DNA from 4 places in the Pseudomonas sp. C7.1 genome. Region 3 is predicted to be linked to each of the others. Evidence: predicted binding sites of a transcription regulator. Region 3 holds the regulator's gene; each other region holds the start of a gene.

Region 1 (5,526 bases), 310 kb from region 3:
AACCGCCCGGTTTCAACATGGCATGAATGCGCGTGAGGATGTCCTTCTTCACGTCGGCCGAGAAGTAGATCAGCACGTTACGGCAGAACACCACATCGAACTTGCCCAGGCTGGAATAACTGTCCAGCAGGTTGAGTGGGCGGAACTCGATGCGGCTACGAATCGCCGGTTTAACCACCCAGCGTCCCGGCCCTTTAGGGTCGAAATATCGCTGCAGGCGCTCCTGGGAAAGGCCACGGCCCATCGCCAGGCTGTCATATTCACCGGATTTGCAGTTGATCAACATGGTCGGTGAAAGGTCGGTGGCAACAATCTGCAAGCCGCCCTTGAGCTGACCGATATTCGTCTTCTCGAACTCGTCGATGGTCATCGACAGCGAATAGGGCTCTTGCCCCGAGGAGCAGGCCGCCGACCAGATGCGCAGACGCTGACCCGGGCTGGCCTTGATCATCTCCGGCAGTACGCGTTTTTTCAGCACCTCGAACGGATAGGTATCGCGAAACCACAGGGTTTCATTGGTGGTCATGGCATCAACCACCTGCTCACGCAAACCACTGCGTGGCTGACTCTGCATGCGCTGCACCAGCTCACCCAGGCTCTTGATGCTGTTCTGCTCCATCAACTTGTTGAGCCTACTGGAAACCAGATACTGCTTGTTGGTGCCAAGCAGAATGCCGCAGGCTTTTTCCAGGAACGTCCGGAACTGCTCGAAATCCAAATTACCTGTAGACACTCGCGAGGCCTCGACAAACATATGATTCACTGAGGGCCAAGCCCTCAGTCCCCTGCCGCAATATTGATGCGTTCAGCCACACGTGCCGCCAGGTCATCCGGGCGAAACTTGGCGAGAAAATCATCCGCACCCACCTTCTTCACCATGGCCTGGTTAAACACGCCTGATAACGAAGTATGCAGGATGATGTGCAGCTTTTGCATGCGTGGATCAGCGCGGATCTCCGCAGTCAGCGTATAGCCATCCATTTCTGGCATTTCGATGTCAGAAATCAACATCAAAAATTCCTCTGCAGGATTTTTGCCTTCTTCAACCATCGCCTTCAGATAATCCAACGCCTGACGCCCGTCGTTCAGCGCCACCACCTCCACACCGACAGTCTCCAGGCAACGGGTTACCTGCTTGCGCGCCACCGAAGAATCGTCGCAGGTCAACACGCGCATGCTCACCGCCCGCGCCTGGGTCTCGGCGCTTAGCACGCCCTCGGAAATCACTTCCGATGTTGGCGCCACCTCGGCCAGAATTTTCTCGACATCGATGATTTCGACCATCTTGTCGTCCAGGTGGGTGACCGCCGTCAGGTAATGATCGCGGCCGGTGCCCTTGGGTGGCGGATGAATCGACTCCCAGTTCATGTTGACGATGCGCTCGACCGATTGCACCAGAAAGCCCTGAACCTTGGTGTTGTATTCAGTGATGATGACAAAACTGTTGTCGATATTGGCCAGTGGCGCACTGCCGGTGGCCATGGACAAATCAAGAATCGGAATAGTACCGCCACGGATATTGGCAACACCGCGAACGACCGGACTGGATTTGGGCATGATGGTGAGTTTGGGGCATTGCAATACCTCTTTCACCTTGAATACGTTGATCCCATACAGCTGATTGCTGTTCAGACGAAACAGCAACAATTCCAAACGATTCTGTCCAACCAACTGAGTTCGCTGGTTAACCGAATCCATCACACCGGCCATACCCAAACTCCTTATTTGAGTAACAGATTGCTGTCAGCGTAGCAGGCGGCACGCGCCTTGCTACCCAACCCACATGAACACTGAAACGACAACTAACCGACACTCACTCGCAAAATGCCGCTACTGGCTGGCAGTTGTACCTGCTTTGCTGGCACTCGGCTATAGCGTCTTGGCATCAGCCAATGCCACGCGGCCTGAACAACTTATCGGCGCTGGCGAAGTTTTTCTTGAGCAAGCGGTGAGCGATTATTTACAGCGTAGCAACATCGCTGGCCGCCATGAGATTCAAATCAACCGGCTTGACCCACGCCTGCGCCTGCCGCTGTGCTCACAACCGTTGATCACGACCCTGGAAAGCCCTGCCGAGCCGATTGGCCGCGTGACCTTGCGCGTGCGCTGCGATAGCGCTGCGCCTTGGACAGTGTTCGTGCCTGGACAAGTGCGCCTGTACCGCGAAGTGGTGATCGCCAGCCGCCCACTCAAACGTGACAATCTGCTGACGGATATGGATGTAGTGCTAGCCGAGCGCGATGTCGGCCTGCTCAACCAAGGCTATCTCACCGCCCTCAAGCAGGCAGTCGGCAAGAAATTGACGCGACCCATGCTGCCCGATCAAGTGCTTGCGCCAATTCATGTACAAATGGCCGAAGCCATACGCAAAGGCGATCAAGTAGTGATCAGCGCCCGCAGCCGCGGTATCAGTGTGCGCATGCTTGGCGAAGCCTTGTCAGATGGCACAATTGGCAAACAAATCAGCGTGCGCAACCAACGCTCCAATCGGGTGATCCGGGCCCGCGTTGTTGGGCCTGGACAGGTTGAAGTAGCAATGTAGGCATGATTCTTGTTTTAGCTTTGTGTATTCAGTGAGCTGACGATTAGCCACACTGTGTTTAGACTGTTACCCGACGCACACTTTTTTGCCCTAAAGTTTTCCAGGGCAATGCCGACAAGCTAGGCAAGCGTCCATACACTGTTCGAGGTTTTGCATCATGGTCATTGACATCAACCGGCTCAACAATGCCGCAACGCCAGCCAATTCGGGGCGGACCGGCAGTGCGCAGGCAGGTGGCCAGAACGAAGCCATCGGCGCTAAACAACCTGGCAACGTGCCCAGCCCCGTCGAGCAGGCGCAACAAGCCGGCAAGAGCGGCGAGTCGGTACAGCTGAGCCGAGAGGCCCAACAGTTGCAGAAAGTCAGCGAAAAGCTGCGCGATCAGCCAACCGTCAATAAAGAACGTGTCGCCCAGCTCAAACAGGCGGTCGAAGACGGCAGCTACAAGGTCGATAGTCAGCGTGTCGCCAGCAAACTGCTTAATTTCGAATCCCAGCGCTAGTCACCGGGCTACGCTGGGGTAATTGGCCGCCCAATAGACACTGCATGCCACGCACTGCAATGTCTGTTACCCCGAAGAGCCCGCAATGCACGACACCAGCCTGCTTGAACTGTTCACCAACGATATCGGCACCGCCGAGCAGTTGCTTGAATTGATCGACACCGAATTCCAGGCCCTCAGCGATCGCGACCTCCCTCGCCTGCAGGACATCCTGACGGAAAAATTGCCGCTGCTTACCCTACTCGACCAGCACGGCAAGGAGCGCAGTCAACTGCTCGCCAGTCTCAAGCTAAGCCCCGACCGCGCCGGCCTACAAGCACTTGCCGCGCAATCTAATCAGGGCGAACTGCTGCTTGAGCGCGGCGACCAACTCAACGCCCTGCTCGAACGCTGCCAGGCGGCTAACCTGCGTAATGGCCGACTGATTCGCTCCAGCCAGGCCTCGGCTAACAGCATGCTCGGCATTCTGCGTGGTAATGAGACGCCCAGCCTCTATGACAGCCGCGGCAGTGCCGCTAGAATCGGCCAGCAGCGCCCGCTCAGCCAGGCCTGAAACCTATAAAAGGCACAGGGGACATACTGTCATATTGCCAGTATGCTAGTGCCATAGCATTTGCTCGGAGAGTTACGGACCGTGTCCAGTCCTTTTAGTCAGGAAGATGGCCCGCAGCCACCCAAGGTGCTCAAAGCACCGGTGGAGATAGTTGCTAACCTGCGCCAACTGCAACAAAACCATGACCCACTGATCATCACCTTCCACGAACGCAACCAACGCTTCCAGAGCTACGTGATCGACGTTGATCGCGACAAGAACGTGCTAATTCTCGATGAGTTTGTGCCTAATGATGGCGAGCGCTATCTGGCCAACGGCGAGGCGTTCAATGTTGAAGCGTTCCATGAAGGTGTGCGCGTGGCCTGGAAATGCGAACAGAACGTGCGCATCACCGAGCATGAAGGCGCGCGCTGCTACTTCAGCCCGATGCCGCTTGAGGTGACCTATCACCAGCGGCGCAGTGCCTTCCGCGCCCCGCTCAAGCAAAGCGAACTGATTAAGGTCGAGCTGGCCGGCGACAAATTGCGCACAGCCATGCCTGGGCATTTGCTGGATATCTCCGCAACTGGCTGCAAACTGCGCTTTCCCGGCAATATCAGCAGCAGCCTGCAAGCCGGCCAGGTATATGAGCGCTTTACTGCACGATTTCCTTTCGGCGCCATGACCACCGCCATTGAGATGCGTCACGTGCAGTACGAAGAGAAAGTCGACACCACCTTTGTCGGCGCACGCTTTCACCGCATAAATGGCCAGGAACAGCGTCTGGTCGAGCGTTTTGTCTATCAGCTGCAGCGCGAAGCACGACGTTTCGAGAGTGACGGGCTGTTCTAGATCAGGATATTCAAGGCCGCCAAGCGCGACAGATCCTCAGGTCGGTCCACGTCCCACAACGCAGGTAGCAGCGCTGGATGCCAACCCAGTTGCTGCAGGCGTTGCAGCGTCATATCGAAGACGCGCTCAGTGCCCCATGGCATATCGCTGAACAATGTCGCCGCCATGCTGCGCAGCCCCAGCAACACGTAACCGCCATCTTCTGCCGGACCGATCACCACAGATTTTTCCTGCAACGCGCTGCAAGCGGCCTGCAGATAGTCGCCGTCGAGCGCCGGGCAATCATTGCCGATCAGAATCACCGCATCACTTTCTGCCAGCCCGAGAGTAGCAATACGGCGCATGCGTTCGCCCAGATCACCCGCGGGTTGCTCGACCAGCGTCCAGTCAAGGCGTTGCGCCAGCTGCTGCAGATCAACATCCGGCAAATCATCCAACCACAGAAAGCGCTCGCTAAAACCATGAGCCGGCAACTGCAGCGCGTGCGCAAGCAGCAACTGCTGCACATCACAGGCACCCTGAGCGCCCAGCGCCGGAATCAGGCGCGTCTTCACACGCCCCACCACAGGTGCGCGCGCAAGCATATGCAATGAGATCGACAGGTTCATAGCAGCGACCCTCGACGGTACTGACGAGCCAATTTGTCCGGGCTGGCGCCACAGTAATAGGCCAGCCGCAGATACCACATGAGCAACACGGTACGCCAGATTCCGCGCTGCTCCCAGCGCCGGCTAGAGGTCGACAATGGAGGACGCAGACAACGCGGCCGTGCCAGCACCTTAAGCCGCTGACACAGCTGCAAATCTTCCATCAGCGGAATCTGCGCGTAACCGCCCAAGGTCTCGAACTGCTGGCGAGCAACAAAAATCCCCTGGTCACCCGAAGCAATACCGCTAAGGCGCGAACGCAGGCTGATCATCGCACCAATCAGTTGCAATGCCAGCCCGGAGCCCGACAGACGCACATCGAAACGCCCCCACAGCGGTCGCTCGCTCAGCACCTCTTGCAAACGTCTAAGTGATGCGGCACTGATCCGCGTATCGGCATGCACAAACCACAGGTAGTCACCACGGGCCACCGCCGCACCGGCATTCATCT
Region 2 (5,526 bases), 1.7 Mb from region 3:
CTGGCGATCCGGTTTCGGCAGCAAGGCAATTGTCCAGGCCGCCTAAGAGGTAAGATTTCATGCGCATCTCCACCATCCAGGCGTTCAACAACGGCGTGCAGGGCATCCAGCGCAACTACGCAAATGTCACCCGCACCCAGGAACAAATCAGTACTGGCAACCGCATCCTCACTCCAGCGGATGACCCGGTTGCCTCGGTGCGCCTGCTGCAGCTGGAGCAACAGCAGAACGTGCTGACCCAATACAAAGACAACCTTGCGGCGGCCAACAACAGCCTGACCCAGGAGGAAGTCACCCTCAACTCGGTCAATACCGTCCTCCAGCGCGTGCGCGAGCTGGCGGTGCAGGCCGGTAATGGCGCACTGAGTCAGAGCGACCGCCAGTCTATCGCCGCCGAGCTGGGCGAGCGCGAGGATGAGTTGCTCAGCCTGATGAACACCCGCAATGCTCGCGGCGAGTACCTGTTTTCAGGGTTTCAGGGCAAGACCCAACCCTTCGTGCGCCAGGCCGATGGCAGTTACAGCTATGAAGGCGACGAGGGCCAACGCAAGCTGCAAGTGGCTAGCTCGCTGGACATGGCGATCAGTGGCAGTGGCAAGCGGATTTTCGAGCGCGTCACCAATGCGGGGCGCTTAGGTAGCGTGCTTACAGTGAGTCCAGTGGGTTCTACCCTGGGCGTCTCAGCACCCTTGGTGCAGGACGAAGTGGCTTTCGCCGCGTTACCACCAAACAACTTTCCGCAGGCCGGTATTGAAATCGTTTTCGGCAATCCAGATGCCGAGAGTTATGAAGTGTTTGAAATCGGTGTGCCGGGCACGGTGCTGGCCAGCGGCAAACTCGACGATGACCCAGATGATAGCGATCAGTTGGTGTTTCGCGGCGTGACCTTGCACTTCGACGGGGTTCCGGTGGGAGGCGAAACCATTCAGATCACGGCCGATCCAACACAAGAAAAGCAGGGTATTTTGACCACCATCGCCAATCTGCGCACGGCCCTGGAAAACGGTGTGGACACCCCGGCCGGCAACCTGCAAACGCGCGACGCGGTGGCCGAGGCGCTGACCAACCTGGATCACGGCATGACTACGGTGGACAGCGTGCGCGGCGAAATCGGTGCACGCCTGAATATTATCGAGTCGACCCTGACTGATAACGACGACGTCACTCTGGTCAACAAAGGCGTGCAGGCCGACCTGCGTGAATTGGATTACGCCGAGGCGCTGTCGCGTCTGTCCTTTCAGTCGATCATTCTGGAGGCAGCGCAGCAGAGTTTTGTAAAAATCAGCAACCTCAACCTGTTCAACCAGCTGCGTTGATGCTTCGTAGTTCTTAGAGCCGCTTGATTGCCGAAAACTTGCGGGTATTTTTTACCGCTGTAGGGGATCCCTTGGTCGCGAGCTTTGTGCATATAGCTGGCAGCGTCACCCCGAAAGCTCGCGGGCAAGCCCGCTCCTACAGTCCAGATGTGGTTGTTAATTGGGGGTTTCCTGACGTAAACCTGCCCAAACCCTGCATTCGTCTTATCGTTTGAGCTAACTGATTGTTAACCCCGAAGAATTTTTTTTCGCGAAATAGGCCAAAAAAACCTAAAGCATCCTAGGCCAGCGCCGATAAAGATTACGAATGCGAAGTAACTGGGGTGCCTGAGCAAGGCAACCAAGCTCGCACTACCCGGCTACCTTTAGTACCAGCCCATTGGAGGCAAACATCATGGCCCTTACAGTCAATACCAACATCCCGTCCCTGAACACTCAGCGCAACCTGAACTCTTCCTCCAATGCGCTGCAAACCTCGCTTCAGCGTTTGTCCACCGGTTCGCGCATCAACAGCGCCAAGGATGATGCTGCCGGCCTGCAGATCGCCAACCGTCTTACCAGCCAGATTAATGGTCTGGGTGTAGCGGTGCGTAACGCCAACGACGGTATCTCCCTGGCGCAGACCGCTGAAGGTGCCCTGCAGCAGTCCACCAATATCCTGCAGCGTATGCGTGACCTGTCCCTGCAGTCGTCCAACGGCTCAAACAGCACTTCCGAGCGTACGGCCTTGAACTCTGAAGTCAGCCAGTTGAAAAAAGAACTGGACCGTATTAGCAACACCACCACCTTCGGTGGTCAGAAATTGCTTGATGGTAATTTCGGCACCAAGAACTTTCAGGTGGGTTCGGCTGCGAACGAAAGCATCAGCGTCAACATCGCTGAAATGAGTGCTGACTCGCTTGAAGGTACCTTCTTTCAAACCGCCTTCGGTTCTGCCACCGCTGCTACAGCAGACGGTACAGTGAGCTTGACGCTTGATTTCGGAAGTAAGGCCGACGTGGTTGTGACGGCGGAACTGCTTACCACCGATACGGTTGAGCAGGCCACCGACAAACTGGCTGCGGCTATCAACGACGCCAACGTGGAAGTGGGTGTGCATAAGAATGCCGCCGGCGTGTATCAGGTGATTAACAAGGCAGATCCCACCCAAGCGGTCCCCACCAGTGATCTTGTGACTATCACCTTCGCCGACACTGACACGACTGGTGCGACATTTGGCACCGTGACTCCGGCTCCATTAGTGCCTGTTGCTGCTAACTCCGTTAAAGATATAGACATCACCAACGCGGCAGGTGCGCAGGCGGCCGTGCTGGTCATTGATGATGCCCTCAAGCAGATCGATAACCAGCGTGCCGATCTGGGTGCGGTGCAGAATCGCTTTGAGAACACGATTAGCAACTTGCAAAACATTGGTGAAAACGTATCGGCTGCCCGCGGGCGGATTCAGGATACCGACTTCGCTGCTGAAACCGCGAATCTGAGCAAGAATCAGGTTCTGCAACAAGCTGGTACCGCGATCCTGGCTCAGGCCAATCAGTTGCCGCAGGCGGTGCTTAGCCTCCTGCAGTAAGCTGAAACAGTTAGTCAGCGTTAGACTACGGGGGGAAGTGCTTAGCGCTTCCCCCGTCTTGCCATTGAGAGGGTGTGACGATGGACATAGGTATCAGCAACCCGTTGTCGTTGGTAACAGCTGGGACGAAGTCGCCAGCCGGCGCGGCCAGCGGCTCTGTGTCGCGGCCTGGGTCGGTGCCTGCACCAGAATCGTCGGCTCGTGCAGCAGCAACCGAGCAAGCCGAACAGCCTGTCGAATCGGACCGGGAGTCGGTTGAAAAAGCCCTGTCCTCGATTCAGGGCTTCGTTCAGTCAATACGGCGCGACCTCAACTTCGCTGTCGATGATTCCACCGGGCGCGTGGTGGTAAAGGTCACCGACTCAGTATCGGGCGATGTCGTTCGTCAGATCCCGACTGAAGATGCGTTGCGTTTGGCCGAGAATCTGGAAGAAATCCGTAGTTTACTGTTCAAGGCTGAAGCCTGAGTGGCATGATTTTTGGTTGTTATTGATTTCTAGCGTTGAGCGTCATTCTCATGACGAGGTGGTTAACATGGTCGGTTTAACGGGTATTGGTTCTGGCATCGACATCGACAGCATCGTCGGTGCGTTGGTTAATGCAGAAAAGGCACCGAAGGCCGCGCAGCTCGCGCGCCTTGAAAAGGCTACGACTACCAAGTTCTCCGCCTTGGGCCAGCTCAAGAGTGCGCTTAGCGCCTTCCAGACAGCGCTAAAGGAATTGAACAATCCAGCGCTGTTTGAAAAGCGTACCGCCAGCTCATCCAATACCGCCGCAGTCACGGCCTCTGCCAGCAAGAGTGCTTTGGCGGGTGTCTATCAAGTGGCAGTGGAGCGCCTGGCTGCCTCGAGCAAGGTGGCGTCCGCTGCGGTAGACAATACCTTCAGCAGCGGCGCTGGCGAGGAAACCTTTACCGTCAAGCTCGGTGCCAGTGATACTGGCACACCGGTCAAGATTGCAGTCGGTTCCGATTTGTCGAGTACCCGCGACCAGCTCAATGCGGCGCTCAAAGACAAGGGCATTAGCGTCAATATTGTGAGCAACCCGGGTTCGACAACCGGGGAGTCGCGTCTGGTATTCAGCTCCAGTACCACCGGTGCAGGCAGTGACGTAATCGTGACGGGCACTGGCAATCTGGCTGCGTTGGCGGCCGACGGTACGGTTGCCTTGAATACTGCGGATACTGCCAGCGCGGGTTACATTACCCAGGCGGCCGATGCGCAGTTCAGCATTGACGGGCTGACGCTGACTAGCCCAACCAATAGTGTGACGGGTGCCATCCCTGAGGTGACCCTTGAGCTGATTGGCAAAACGCCAGTAGATGCACCGCTGACGGTAACGGTGGGGCAGGATACGGGCGGCGTTACCGATGGCATCAAGAAATTTGTCGACGCCTATAACAAGCTGATCAAGACCAGCAACGAGTTGACCAGTGTGGTGCCGGTGGGTGAGGGCAAGGAGCCGGTGGTTGGCGGCCTGGTCGGCGATGCAACTGTGCGCAACCTGCTGAGTGCTGTACGCAGTGAGTTGGTTGATCCTGCAAGCCAGGGCGGACTTCGCGTGTTGGCTGATCTGGGTATTACTACTCAGAAAGACGGCACCCTGAAGATCGATGATGACAAGCTCAAGGGCGCGCTCGAAAGTGATTTCGATGCAGTCAGCAGCTTCTTCACCGGCGAGGCTGGCCTGATGAGTCGAGTCGACAAACGCATCGACGGCTTTATCAAGGCCGGTGGCGTGCTCGAGCAACGCATGAGCGGCTTGCAGTCGACTATTAGTGACATCGACAAGCAGAAAGAAAACCTCGCCTTGCGAATTGAGAAGGTACAGGCTCGTCTGTATTCCCAATTCAATGCTATGGATGCGTTGGTCGCGCAGTTGAACCAGACCGGTGATCGCTTGACCCAGTCGCTTGCCAACCTGCCGGGCTTTGTCAGAAAGGATAAATAACCAATGAGCAAGAAATCCATCGACACCTACAAGCAAGTCAAGATCAGCCAGGAAGTCAGCAATTACCGGGCGGTGCAGATGCTGCTTGATGGTGCTATCGAGCGCCTGTTGTTAGCGAAGCAGGCGCAGGCGGATGGCCAGCCTGGCATGCGTGGTGAGGCGGTTGGCTCGACGCTAAGTATCATTGGTGTGTTGCAGGCAAGCTTGGACAAAGAACTCGGTGGTGAAATTGCCGAGAATCTGGATGCGCTGTACGACTACATGACTCGCCGTCTGGCCGGAGTGCCCCTGGATGACACGCCGCGCTCCCTGGACGAAGTCCTGGCGCTGCTGGGGCAGATCAAAACAGCTTGGGATGGAATCGGCTCGGAGGTCGAAACACCTCAGCTCAGCTGAGTTCATTGCTAAAGCTTTGCCCTGCGGTGCCGATATATTGAATATCGAAAAAGCAGAATGGCGAGAGCGATAATGAATGCAATGGTAGCCCTGCGGCAGTATCAAACTGTTAATACTCAGACTCAATTGACTGATGCAGACCCTCATCGTCTGATTCAGATGCTGATGGAAGGCGGCTTGTCCCGTCTGGCCCAGGCCAAGGGTGCGATTCAATACGGTCAAGTGGCGGTCAAAGGTGAGCTGATTGGCAAGGCCATCGGTATCATCGGTGGTTTGCGTGACGCGCTGAACTTT
Region 3 (5,526 bases):
GTTGAGCAGATTCATGTCGTCCGGGCGACTTTCCAGCTCTACGAGCTGCTCGGACAGTAGTTCAAGAATCTCGCCGGCCTCTACCAGGAAGTCCTGGAGGATTTCTTCATCGGCGCCGAAGCTCATAAGACGTGCTCCTAAAATCCCAGGCTGGAAAGCAGGTCGTCGACATCATCCTGATTGGATGCGACGTCTTCACGCTTATCGGCATGAATCTGCGGACCTTCACCACTGGAAGGCTCTTTTTGTTTTTCTTGCTCGGCGCGGAGCAACTCATGGTTGTGCTCAATGCCGGCAAACTGGTCCACCTGACTGGCCATCAACACCAACTTCAGCAGATTGCTTTCCACTTCAGTCACCAGCTGCGTGACACGCTTGATCACTTGACCGGTCAGGTCCTGATAGTCCTGAGCCAGCAAAATATCGTTGAGGTGCCCAGACAATTTGGCACCATCGCGCTCACTGCGCGCCAGAAACAGCTCAACACGCTTGGCCAGTTCACGGAAGCCATCGGCGCTCATTTCGCGGCGCATAAAGCGCCCCCAGTCAGCACTCAGGCTTTGCGCTTCATCGCTGAGGTCGTTAACCAACGGCGCACTCTGCTCGACCAGATCCATGGTGCGATTGGCCGCTTTTTCGGTCATCGTTACCACGTAATTCAGACGCTCAGTAGCATCGGTGATTTGCGAAACCTCCGTGGCATGCGGCATACGGGGGTCGAGCTGGAAATTGACGATGGCATTATGCAGCTCACGGGTCAGCTTACCGACCTCGTGATACAGGCCACGATCACGCACCTTGTTAAGCTCATGTATCAGTTCTACCGCTTCACCAAATTTGCCTTGTTCCAGGCTGTCTACCAGTTGGCGAGCGTTGTGTTTCAGAGTCGACTCAAGATCACCCTGAACGGAATCTTTATGTTCCATAGCACCCTCATGGCAGACATCAGCCGTTGACTCGCTCGAAGATCTTTTCAATCTTCTCTTTCAGTACCTGGGCGGTGAACGGCTTGACCACATAACCGTTAACCCCAGCCTGGGCTGCCTCGATGATCTGATCACGCTTGGCTTCTGCGGTAACCATCAACACCGGCAGAGTTTTCAAGCGCTCATCGGCGCGCACCGCGCGCAGCAGGTCAATACCGGTCATGCCGGGCATGTTCCAGTCCGTCACCAAAAAGTCAAAACTGCCGCTTTGCAGCATGGGCAGCGCAGTGACGCCATCATCGGCTTCCGCTGTGTTGGTGAACCCCAAGTCACGCAGGAGGTTCTTGATGATCCGTCGCATCGTTGAAAAGTCATCAACGATGAGGATTTTCATGTTCTTGTCCAAGTCGACCTCCGTACAGTCCCAAACGCACCCAGCAACCTGCATGCGCTTTTAATCGTGAAACCGGCCTAGCGATAACGAATGCTGTTCAATGTGCGCGCCACTCACCCAAACGAGCGCGTAAACGAGCGGCACACTGACTGTGTAGCTGGCTTACACGAGATTCGCTAACCCCCAACACCTCGCCGATCTCTTTAAGATTCAATTCTTCATCGTAATATAGCGCTAACACTAGACGCTCGCGCTCCGGCAGGTTGGCAATGGCATCCGCCAGGGCCGCCTGAAAGCGTTCATCTTCCAGATCACGAGAAGGTTCAAGGTGGTTGCTGCCCGCGTCTTCACCCAGCCCACCGTGCTCACCGTCCTGTAACAGGTCGTCGAAACTGAACAGACGGCTGCCTAAAGTGTCGCCAAGAATGCCGTAGTAATCCTCGAGACTCAATTGGAGTTCGGCCGCAACCTCTTGATCTTTAGCGTCTCTGCCGGTTCTGGCTTCAATTTTTCTAATCGCATCACTGACCATGCGACTATTGCGGTGCACCGAACGGGGTGCCCAATCACCTTTACGCACTTCATCAAGCATAGAGCCGCGAATACGAATACCTGCAAATGTCTCGAAACTGGCGCCTTTACTGGAGTCGTATTTTTTTGACGCTTCGAGCAGGCCGATCATCCCGGCCTGAATCAGATCGTCAACCTGCACATTAGCCGGTAGCCGGGCCAACAGGTGATAGGCAATGCGTTTGACCAGAGGCGCGTAGCGCTCGATCAACTGGTGCTGGGAGTCCTGCGCCTGCGCCTTGCTATACATACGAAGTCCAGAGGCTGCTGTCATATGGCCGTATCTGCGATCGGTTGCTGCACCAGACGCTCAACGAAAAATTCCAAATGGCCGCGCGGGTTGGCCGGTAACGGCCAAGCGTCGACTTTCTGGGCTATCGCCTTAAACGCCAGCGCACACTTCGAGCGCGGGAAGGCTTCGTAGACCGCACGCTGCTTCTGCACGGCCTTGCGTACTGACTCGTCGTAAGGCACCGCACCTACATATTGCAGGGCAACGTCGAGAAAACGATCAGTGACTTTGGTTAGCTTAGCAAAGAGGTTGCGACCTTCCTGCGGGCTGTGGGCCATATTGGCCAATACGCGAAAACGATTCATGCCGTGGTCACGGTTGAGCAGCTTAATCAGCGCGTAGGCGTCGGTGATCGAGGTCGGCTCATCACACACTACCACCAGTACTTCCTGGGCGGCGCGCACAAAACTAACCACGCCATCACCGATGCCGGCTGCGGTGTCGATAATCAGCACATCGAGGTTGTCGCTGATATCGCTGAAGGCCTGGATCAGCCCCGCATGTTGCATCGGAGTCAACTGCACCATGCTCTGAATACCAGACGCTGCCGGTACGATACGAATGCCGCCCGGCCCCTGCAGCAACACATCACGCAGTTCGCACTCGCCACTGATGACGTCTTCCAGAGTGCGTTTGGCGCTCAGGCCAAGCAGCACATCGACGTTGGCCAAGCCCAGGTCGGCGTCCATCAGCATCACCCGGCGGCCGAGATCAGCCAGGGCCAACGCCAAGTTCACCGAGACGTTGGTCTTACCGACGCCACCTTTGCCGCCAGTCACCGCAATCACCTGTACGGGATGCATACCCATATTTCTAAACACCTTGTCTAACTTCGACTGGAGCCACTTGGCCGGCTAAGCGCGGTTCAATCCCAACAGCCTGACGCTTAGCTGACGCGCCGTGCGGGTTGCTGGTAAAGGCCGGCAAAAATCTCCGCCATCGTATCCTCACTTGGATCCTGGGTCGCCTGCAGCCCTACAGCTCGGCTAACCAATTGATGACTGCGAGGTATCTGCAGGTCATCGGGAATGCGTGGCCCATCAGTGAGATAGGCTACCGGTAGACGCTGGCTAATAGCCAGTCCTAAAACCTCACCCAGGCTGGTGGCTTCATCTGCTTTGGTCAGGATGCAGCCAGACAAGCCGCAGCGCTTATAACTATGGTAGGCGGCTTTTAGCACTTGGCCCTGGCTAGTAGCGGCCATTACCAGATAATTTTTTGCGTTGACGCCGCGGCTGGCCAGGGTTTCCAGCTGCATGCGCAAGGCCGGATCGTTAGCCGGCAGGCCGGCTGTATCGATCAGCACCACACGCTTGCGCGCCAGCGGGGCCAGAGCCTGGGTCAAAGACTGCCCCGGATCGACCAGGGTCACCGGAACATTGAGAATGCGCCCCAGGGTCTTGAGTTGCTCCTGAGCACCGATGCGGTAGCTATCCAGGCTAACCAGGGCAATATGCTGCGCGCCGTACTTGAGCACGTAACGCGCAGCCAGCTTGGCCAGGGTGGTGGTTTTACCCATGCCGGCCGGGCCGACCAGAGCGATCACACCGCCCTCTTCCATCGGCTCCTGCTTCGGCGTCTTGATCGCGTGAGCCAGATGCGCCAGCAGCATGCGCCAGGCCTGGCGGGGCTCTGTCAGGGTGTTGACACGCTCCAGCAAGGCTTTCGACAGCTCGGCAGACAGCCCCATGCGCTGCAGGCGGCGCCACAGATTGGCTTGCTGCGGGCGGCGGTTCTGCAATTGGCCCCAGGCAATTGAACCCAACTGCACTTCGATCAACTCACGCAGACCATGCAACTCGAAACGCATGGCGTCCAGGGCACGCTGATCGGTTGCCGCAGCAGGCGCAACCTGAGACTTGCGCATCACGGCAGCCAAGCTGTCAGCAGGCAGGCTGTCGGCAGCGCCAAACAGCTGGCGGTCCTTGCCGGCATCAACCTGGGTGCGGGTGGTCAGCTCGGCCTGGGCCGTGGCGATTTTTGCCTGGGTCTTGCGCAGCTCGGCTTCCAGCGCAGGGTTTGGCTGACGGGCCGGTGCGGCAGGCACCTGATAATCCAGCGCGGCGGTCAGTTCGACACCGCCGGCTACCCGGCGATTGCCAATGATCGAGGCATCGGCACCCAGCTCATCACGCACCAACTTCATGGCGGTACGCATATCGGCGGCGAAAAAGCGTTTGACCTGCATGGCCTGTAACCTCGGTTAGTTCTGCCCCACCGTGGCAACGATGGTGACCTGCTTGTTATCCGGAATTTCCTGGTATGCCAGTACATGGATACTCGGAACCGCCAGCCGCGCGAATCGCGAGAGCATCGCCCGGACCGGACCGGCCACCAGCAGTATCACTGGCTTGCCGAGCATCTCCTGGCGCTGCGCCGCTTCCACCAGGGAACGCTGCAGCTTCTCGGCCATGCCAGGCTCCAGGAGGATGCCCTCCTCGGAGCCTTGACCGGCCTTCTGAATACTGTTGAGCAATATCTGTTCCAACCTGGGTTCAAGGGTGATCACAGGCAGCTCCAGCTCTAGTCCCACAATGCTTTGCACGATTGCACGGGCCAACGCGACACGCACCGCCGCCACCATCGCGGCGGGATCTTGACTCTTGACCGCGACATTGGCGATGGCCTCGGCGATGGTGCGGATATCGCGCACTGGCACCTGCTCCTGCAGCAAGGTCTGCAGCACTTTGAGTAAGGTCGACAGGGTAATCATCCCCGGCACCAGCTCCTCGGCCAGCTTGGGCGAACTTTTGGCCAGCAGCTGCATAAGCTGCTGTACTTCTTCGTGACCAAGCAGCTCATGAGCGTGCTTGTGCAGCACCTGGTTGAGGTGGGTGGCGACCACGGTGCTGGCGTCCACCACGGTGTAGCCGAGTGACTGCGCCTGATCGCGCTGAGTCGGGTCAATCCACACCGCCTCCAGGCCAAAGGCCGGGTCTTTGGCGGCGATGCCGTTAAGCGGGCCGAACACCTGGCCAGGATTGATCGCTAACTCACGATCCGGATACACCTCAGCCTCGGCCACACTGACGCCCATCAGCGTCAGGCGATAGGCATTGGGCTGCAGATCGAGATTGTCGCGAATATGCACCGAGGGCATGAGAAAGCCCATCTCCTGGGAGAGCTTCTTGCGTACGCCCTTAATCCGCGCCAGCAGCTGGCCACCCTGATTGCGATCCACCAGCGGAATCAGGCGATAGCCCACTTCCAGACCGACCATATCCACCGGCGTCACATCGTCCCAGCCCAGTTCCTTGACTTCCTGGCTCTTCTGCGCCGGCAGCAATTCCTGCTGACGCTGCACTTCCTTGATCTCGTTTTCCTTGGTCGCACGTTGCTTGTTG
Region 4 (5,526 bases), 670 kb from region 3:
CCATAAATAAGTTCCTTTACGCCTGCGCGCTTACTCGGCGCTCGGCTTGGCCTGTGCGTTGGCGATGCTCACACGGGCGCCGTTGTCCAGCTTCAGCTGGCCGGCGGTTACCACCTGCTCACCGGCTTGCAGACCTTTGCTAATCACCACCTGACCCTCACGACGCTCGCCGGTTTCGACGAAGCGGCGCTCGACCACCCGCTCGGCCTGGCCTTTGTCGTCTTTGACCACCTGGCCGTCTTCACCTTTCTTCTCGCCGATCACGTACACCGAATTGCCATAGAGGGTGTAGGTGATGGCGGTTTCTGGCACAACGACCAGTGTTTGTTCGCCCGGCAGCAGCACTTCCAGATTGGCGAACATGCCGGGCAGCAATTTACTGTCCGGGTTGATCAGCAGGGCGCGCACTTGCACGTTACGGGTGGCGTCTTCGACCTTGGGGTTGATTGCGGCGATTTCGCCTTCGAACACCTCGTCCGGGTAAGCCGCCACGCTGAAGCGCACGCGCTCGCCGACAGCCAGTTTGGGCACGGCCTGTTCCGGCAGGAAGAAGTCGACGTAGAGCTTGCTCAGGTCCTGCAGGGTGGCGATGGTGGTGCCGGAGGCGAGGTAGTCACCGACGTCGACCTGGCGGATGCCGATGGTGCCGGCAAACGGCGCGAGGATGCGCTTCTTCGCCAGCATGGCTTGCAGCTGGGCAACGCTGGCGTTGGCCTTCTGCAGGCTGGCGGAAAGGCGGTCGAACTCGCTTTTCGAGATGCTCTGGCGGTTGATAAGGCTACGCCCGCGCTCGAATTCGACCCGGGCCAGGCCCAGCTCGGCCTGGGCGGTGGCCAGGCTGGCCTGCTCGACATCACTGTTCATCTGGATCAGCGGCTGTTGCAGGCTGACCTGTTCACCGGAGCGGAACAACACCTGCTGTACGGTGCCGCCGACTTCCACGGTCAGGTCAACGCCCTGGAAGGCCTTAAGTGTGCCGATGGCCGGTAGGCGACCCTGCCACGGACGTTCTTCTGCCGTCGCGGCATCGACGCTGATGGCCGGTTGCGGCGCCGAGAACATCTGCACTTCTTGGTAAATGGAGAAGCCTTTGTAGGCGGCGAGGGCGAGTACCACGACGAGTACTGCGCCGAGCATGATCAGCATGCGGCGGAGCAACATATTCCGGTTCCTTGGCAAGGCGGTTGAAGAGCCTGGGAATAGGCAAGAGGGGCACATTAGACCTCGCGCAAAGGCCTGTCAAAGATTCGCATTTACAGAGAAATGTTGTGCAAAAGTTGCCGGATTGATCAAGTGTTTTTTAAACAGAAATGCCAGCATAGGCTGGCATTTTGCTTGTTGCGCTGTAGCTAGCTCGGGGGATCAGGCACTCAGGCGCTGGGTCACCTCATTGAGCTGCCCGGAGAGGACTTGCAGGTTTTGCCCGGCGCTTTCGGTGCGCTGTACGTTCTCCTGGTTGGCCGTGGCGATGGCGGTGATTTCGGTAAGGTTGCGCGAGATATCCTCGGCTACTGAGGTTTGCTCCTCGGCGGCGGTGGCGATCTGCCGGTTCATATCGCGGATCGCTTCCACCGCGCTGGTGATCAGCTGCAGCGTGGCGCCGGCTTCGGTGACCTGGGTTACGCCTTCCTCGCTGCGCTGTTGGCCGCTCTCGATGGCGCGCGCCGCATTCACCGCACCGGTTTGCACGGTGTCGATAATCTGGTGGATTTCTGCGGTGGACTCGGCGGTGCGCTGCGCCAGGGTGCGCACTTCATCTGCAACCACGGCAAAGCCACGGCCTTGTTCGCCCGCGCGGGCAGCCTCGATGGCGGCGTTAAGCGCCAGCAGGTTGGTTTGCTCGGCGATGCCGCGAATCACTTCTAGAACCTTGCCGATGCGCCCGCTGTCGGCTTCCAGGCGGCGAATCACCTCGGAGGTGTTGGTGATCTCGCTGCGGATATCGGTGATGGTCTTGATGGTTGCCTGCATCACCGTCTCGCCCTGGCGTGCGGCACTGTCGGCGGCATCGGCGGCGCCGGCGGCTTCGGCTGCATGTCGGGCGACTTCCTGGGCGGTGGCGGACATTTCATGCATGGCCGTGGCGGCCTGGTCGGTACGCGAGAACTGCTCGCGGGTACCCTCAGCCATCATTGTTGCGATGGAGTTGAGTTCGCCGCTGGCGGTGTCCAGATCAGCCGTGCTGCGTTTCAGGCGGGTGAAGGTGTCGGCGAGGAAGTCGCGCAGAATATTTGCGGCAACAGCGAGGTTGCCCAGCTCGTCCTGGCGGGTCGAGTCAATACGCTTGCCGAAGTTGCCCTGGCTGAGCTGGGAGATGTGCTCGATCAGCTCGCGAATCGGGTTGATCAGGTTGCGGTTGATCAGCCATAGGCTGAACAGCGCGATCACCACGGTAGCACCCAACATCAGCAGGGTGCCGAAGGTGATGATTCGATCAGATGAGGCGTTGATTAGGCTGGCCTGGTCTAGGCTTTGCTTGCGCAACTGCTCGACAAGTTCGTTCATTTGCTGGCTGGCGGCGCGGTCCATACCTGCTACGCCTTTATCACCCGCCTTAGGATCGCCACCGGAGGCGATAAAAACGTCCAGGCCCTTGCGGTAGTTGTTACCTAGCGTTTTGTGTTCCAGGCGCAGCCCTTCGACTTTTGACTTGAGGCTATTATCGCTGCCTGCCGAGGCGAGCAATTTGCCGAGTACATCCTGGACTTTACGTTCCTGGGCTTCGAACTGTGTCCAATATTTGTCCAGCTGGGCTTTGTCGCTACCACGCAGCAGCACGTTCTTCCATTCCTGCACTTGGATCTTGAATTCTAAGTTGGCCTGATCAACCAGACGTGAGCTTTCCAGTGGGCCTTCAAGCAGGCCGCGATAGGCCTGCATGCCGCTGGAGAGGAAGCTGAAGCAGGCCAGTGCGGTGACCAGAATCAGCGCCAGGCTGCCGCCGAGCAGGGCAAGAATTTGCGCGCGCAAGGATTTTTGCAGAAACATCGGTAATACCCCTGTGTTTGGGAGGCGGAATACCAGTGACGCAGAGCGCGTCCTAGCTGCGAATATCCCTATTGACTGGTATCGGCTGGGCCGGATTGCCTGAAGCAGCGGCTGCTAGGAGTATAGATCGGCTCTGCGGCAGCGTTCTTTAGCGTGCCGCAGGCTTTTACAGGCTTAAGAAAGGCTCTGTACCTATTGCGATTGCATGCAATCGGTAGGTTGGCGCTGAGCGCAGCGAAGCCCAACAGGCGTTGGCATAGATCGTTGGGCTTCGTCGCTGCGCTCCTCAACCCAACCTACGGTTTATCGCCTCGCAACACGCAATGGGGAGAGCGCCTCAAGAACGGCGTTTAGACCAGGCGCAGGTGGTTGTCCCACAGCCCTGCGGGGAGTTGCAGGGGCTGGCTGCTGATCCGGGCGCTGCGGCAGTTGTACAGGCGGCACCGGCCAACGCCACTGCTGACTACAAAGCCGTCGGCTACCGCGCCAACGCCGGCGCAATCGGCTAGGGGCGCATCCATGCGCAGCTCGGCGCTGTCCAGGTCCCAGATAAACACCCGGTTACCGCGCGGTGCGGTTAACGCCAGCAGGCGCAGCTCGCTGTGGATCGCCACGCTGGCGGTGTATTGGTTCATCAGCTGGCGCTGCGCGTCGGCCACCGGGAAATGCTGGAAGGGTTGGCCAGGGCGCTTGATCGCCAGCAGCGGCACCGCATCGCTGATCTCGCCCATATATTGCTGGCCACTGACCAGGGTGCCGTCGCTGGCCACGGCCATGTGGCGTACGCTGTTCATGCGTTCCGGCAGCTGTTCTTTGCTGATTAGGCTGCCATCGCGACGCAGCAGCGCCAGGCTGGACTCCATGGCGTCGAGATTCATTTCCACCCGGCTGTCGGCCTCGGTGCGGATGCCGCCGTTGGCCACCGCCAGGGTTTCACCGTCGGGTAGCCAGAGCAGCTGGTGTGGGCCGATGCCGTGGGTCGACAGTTCGCTGACACGTTGCAACTGCCCACCTTGCAGGCGGTAGACGCCCAGCACACCGCGACCGGGATCTGCGGTGTCGTTCTCGGTGGCGTACAGCCATTCGCCGTCCTTGTGGAACACCGCGTGGCCATAGAAGTGGCGCTGCTTGGGCGAGTTCAGGGTCTGCAGCAGCTTGCCGTCGCGGGTGTCGATCAGGTAGCTCTGGGTGCTTGGGCGACGGCCGACAAACAACGCCATCGGCAGAAACGGATGGCTGATCACATCGTGACAACGCTCGCGGACCTGGGTGGCAAACACTTGGCTGCCATCGAGGCGGTAGCCCGCCGCGAAGTGCTTGCCGGCGCTATCGTTGCGTGCCGACAGCAATAACGGTTGTGGGCCGCTGTGCATCAGCGTCCAGCCGCCAAAAGCGCTAGCGGCAACTGCTGTGGTCGCCACGGCGGCGGCACTTAGCCCTAGAAAAGCGCGGCGATTGATCTGCATGAATCAGTCACCATCGTGAGCGTTAAAACCCAGTTGGATGCCCAGGGTCTTCGCTAGCTCGGATTCATGCAGGCGATGCAACACATTCAGGCTGTCATACAGGGCGTTGACCTCGGTGCGCCCAGCTTCGTCGCTAAGCAACTCACCGAGCGGGCGTTGGGCTGCGGCCAGGCGCTGGCGAGTGTCGCTGTAGGCGGCGTTGATGCGTTGTTTCAGTTTATCTTGATCACTGCTAAGCAGAGCCTGGATGCCATCTTGTTCGGCACCCAGCCAGATGCGTTCGGCGCTGGCCAGGCTGGCCGCGAGGTTGGCCAGGCTGGCTTTGCTGCGCCAGGCCTCGGCCTGATAGGGCTGCGGCAAGCCTTTGCTCTGGCGGCCGAGTGGCGTGCCGAGCTTTTTCTTCAGCCCGTCGATGGCGCTGACCTGGGTGCGCAGCAGTTCTGCCACCGCTTCCGGGGCTTCGGCGTAGCGTGTGTTGGGGAAGTTTTTGAGCTGCGCAGCCATGCCGTCCTTGGCCTGCCACTGGCTCAGCACATCGGCGGCAAGCACTTGCTGGTGCTGGCCGATGGCGACGATCAGCGGGCAGTAACGGGTTTTCTGTTCGGCGATATTCAGGTCGATGGCGGGGTCGAACAGCAGGTATTCATAGGCGGTCAGGCCCTGCACCACCACGCTGGATTTATCCAGATCGGCCGGGGTCAGCTCAGGCTTGCTGTTGACCAGCGCTTCGACCTGGCGTGCCACCAGGTTCTTTTTGTCTGGCCAGAACTGCACCTGCCAGGCGCGGTTGCCTTCCGCCAGCGGGCCAAAGGCCACCGGTTGCACGGCGGCCCAGGCGCTCTGCGCGCTGGCAAAGGCCTGGCGGGCTTCGGCGAGGTTCTGTTGGTCTGTGCAGAAGGCCTGGCCGCTGATGGCCAGTTGGCGGTCAGCTTCGCTCCAGGCGCTGTAGATCGGCAGCAACACGCCATCGGTGAGCGCGCGGCTGACCTGCTGCTGCGGGTCGCTAGGGCTGCAGGCGGTGAGCGTGAGGCTAAGCAGGGCGAGCGTGAGGGGTGAGCGAATCATCTGCGGC

The links. Region 3 encodes FliA, which starts transcription of late flagellar genes. Its sites were predicted from a motif close to CTAAAGTTTNNNNNNNNNNNGCCGNTAA; they were not measured.
Positions count from the first base shown of each region.
Region 1: the regulator FliA is predicted to act here: its motif matches at 2,633-2,660, upstream of flgM (flagellar biosynthesis anti-sigma factor FlgM).
Region 2: the regulator FliA is predicted to act here: its motif matches at 1,587-1,614, upstream of AC0T4W_RS05865 (flagellin).
Region 4: the regulator FliA is predicted to act here: its motif matches at 3,113-3,140, upstream of AC0T4W_RS16955 (methyl-accepting chemotaxis protein).

Region 1 is NZ_JBWDTL010000003.1:2,526,697-2,532,222, forward strand. It holds gene cheR (protein-glutamate O-methyltransferase CheR) at 1-733, opposite strand, end outside; gene AC0T4W_RS15315 (chemotaxis protein CheV) at 778-1,710, opposite strand; gene flgA (flagellar basal body P-ring formation chaperone FlgA) at 1,784-2,542, shown strand; gene flgM (flagellar biosynthesis anti-sigma factor FlgM) at 2,700-3,044, shown strand; gene AC0T4W_RS15330 (flagella synthesis protein FlgN) at 3,130-3,597, shown strand; gene AC0T4W_RS15335 (flagellar brake protein) at 3,679-4,428, shown strand; gene AC0T4W_RS15340 (TIGR04282 family arsenosugar biosynthesis glycosyltransferase) at 4,425-5,036, opposite strand; gene AC0T4W_RS15345 (TIGR04283 family arsenosugar biosynthesis glycosyltransferase) at 5,033-5,526, opposite strand, start outside.
Region 2 is NZ_JBWDTL010000003.1:553,206-558,731, forward strand. It holds gene flgL (flagellar hook-associated protein FlgL) at 60-1,316, shown strand; gene AC0T4W_RS05865 (flagellin) at 1,711-2,886, shown strand; gene AC0T4W_RS05870 (flagellar protein FlaG) at 2,967-3,353, shown strand; gene fliD (flagellar filament capping protein FliD) at 3,421-4,836, shown strand; gene fliS (flagellar export chaperone FliS) at 4,840-5,232, shown strand; gene fliS (flagellar export chaperone FliS) at 5,305-5,526, shown strand, end outside.
Region 3 is NZ_JBWDTL010000003.1:2,218,355-2,223,880, forward strand. It holds gene AC0T4W_RS13835 (chemotaxis protein CheA) at 1-126, opposite strand, end outside; gene AC0T4W_RS13840 (protein phosphatase CheZ) at 138-926, opposite strand; gene AC0T4W_RS13845 (chemotaxis response regulator CheY) at 946-1,320, opposite strand; gene fliA (RNA polymerase sigma factor FliA) at 1,418-2,164, opposite strand; gene fleN (flagellar synthesis regulator FleN) at 2,161-2,991, opposite strand; gene flhF (flagellar biosynthesis protein FlhF) at 3,069-4,370, opposite strand; gene flhA (flagellar biosynthesis protein FlhA) at 4,386-5,526, opposite strand, start outside.
Region 4 is NZ_JBWDTL010000003.1:2,885,200-2,890,725, reverse strand. It holds gene AC0T4W_RS16965 (multidrug efflux RND transporter permease subunit) at 1-4, opposite strand, end outside; gene AC0T4W_RS16960 (efflux RND transporter periplasmic adaptor subunit) at 31-1,161, opposite strand; gene AC0T4W_RS16955 (methyl-accepting chemotaxis protein) at 1,363-2,988, opposite strand; gene AC0T4W_RS16950 (DUF1513 domain-containing protein) at 3,339-4,448, opposite strand; gene AC0T4W_RS16945 (imelysin family protein) at 4,458-5,519, opposite strand.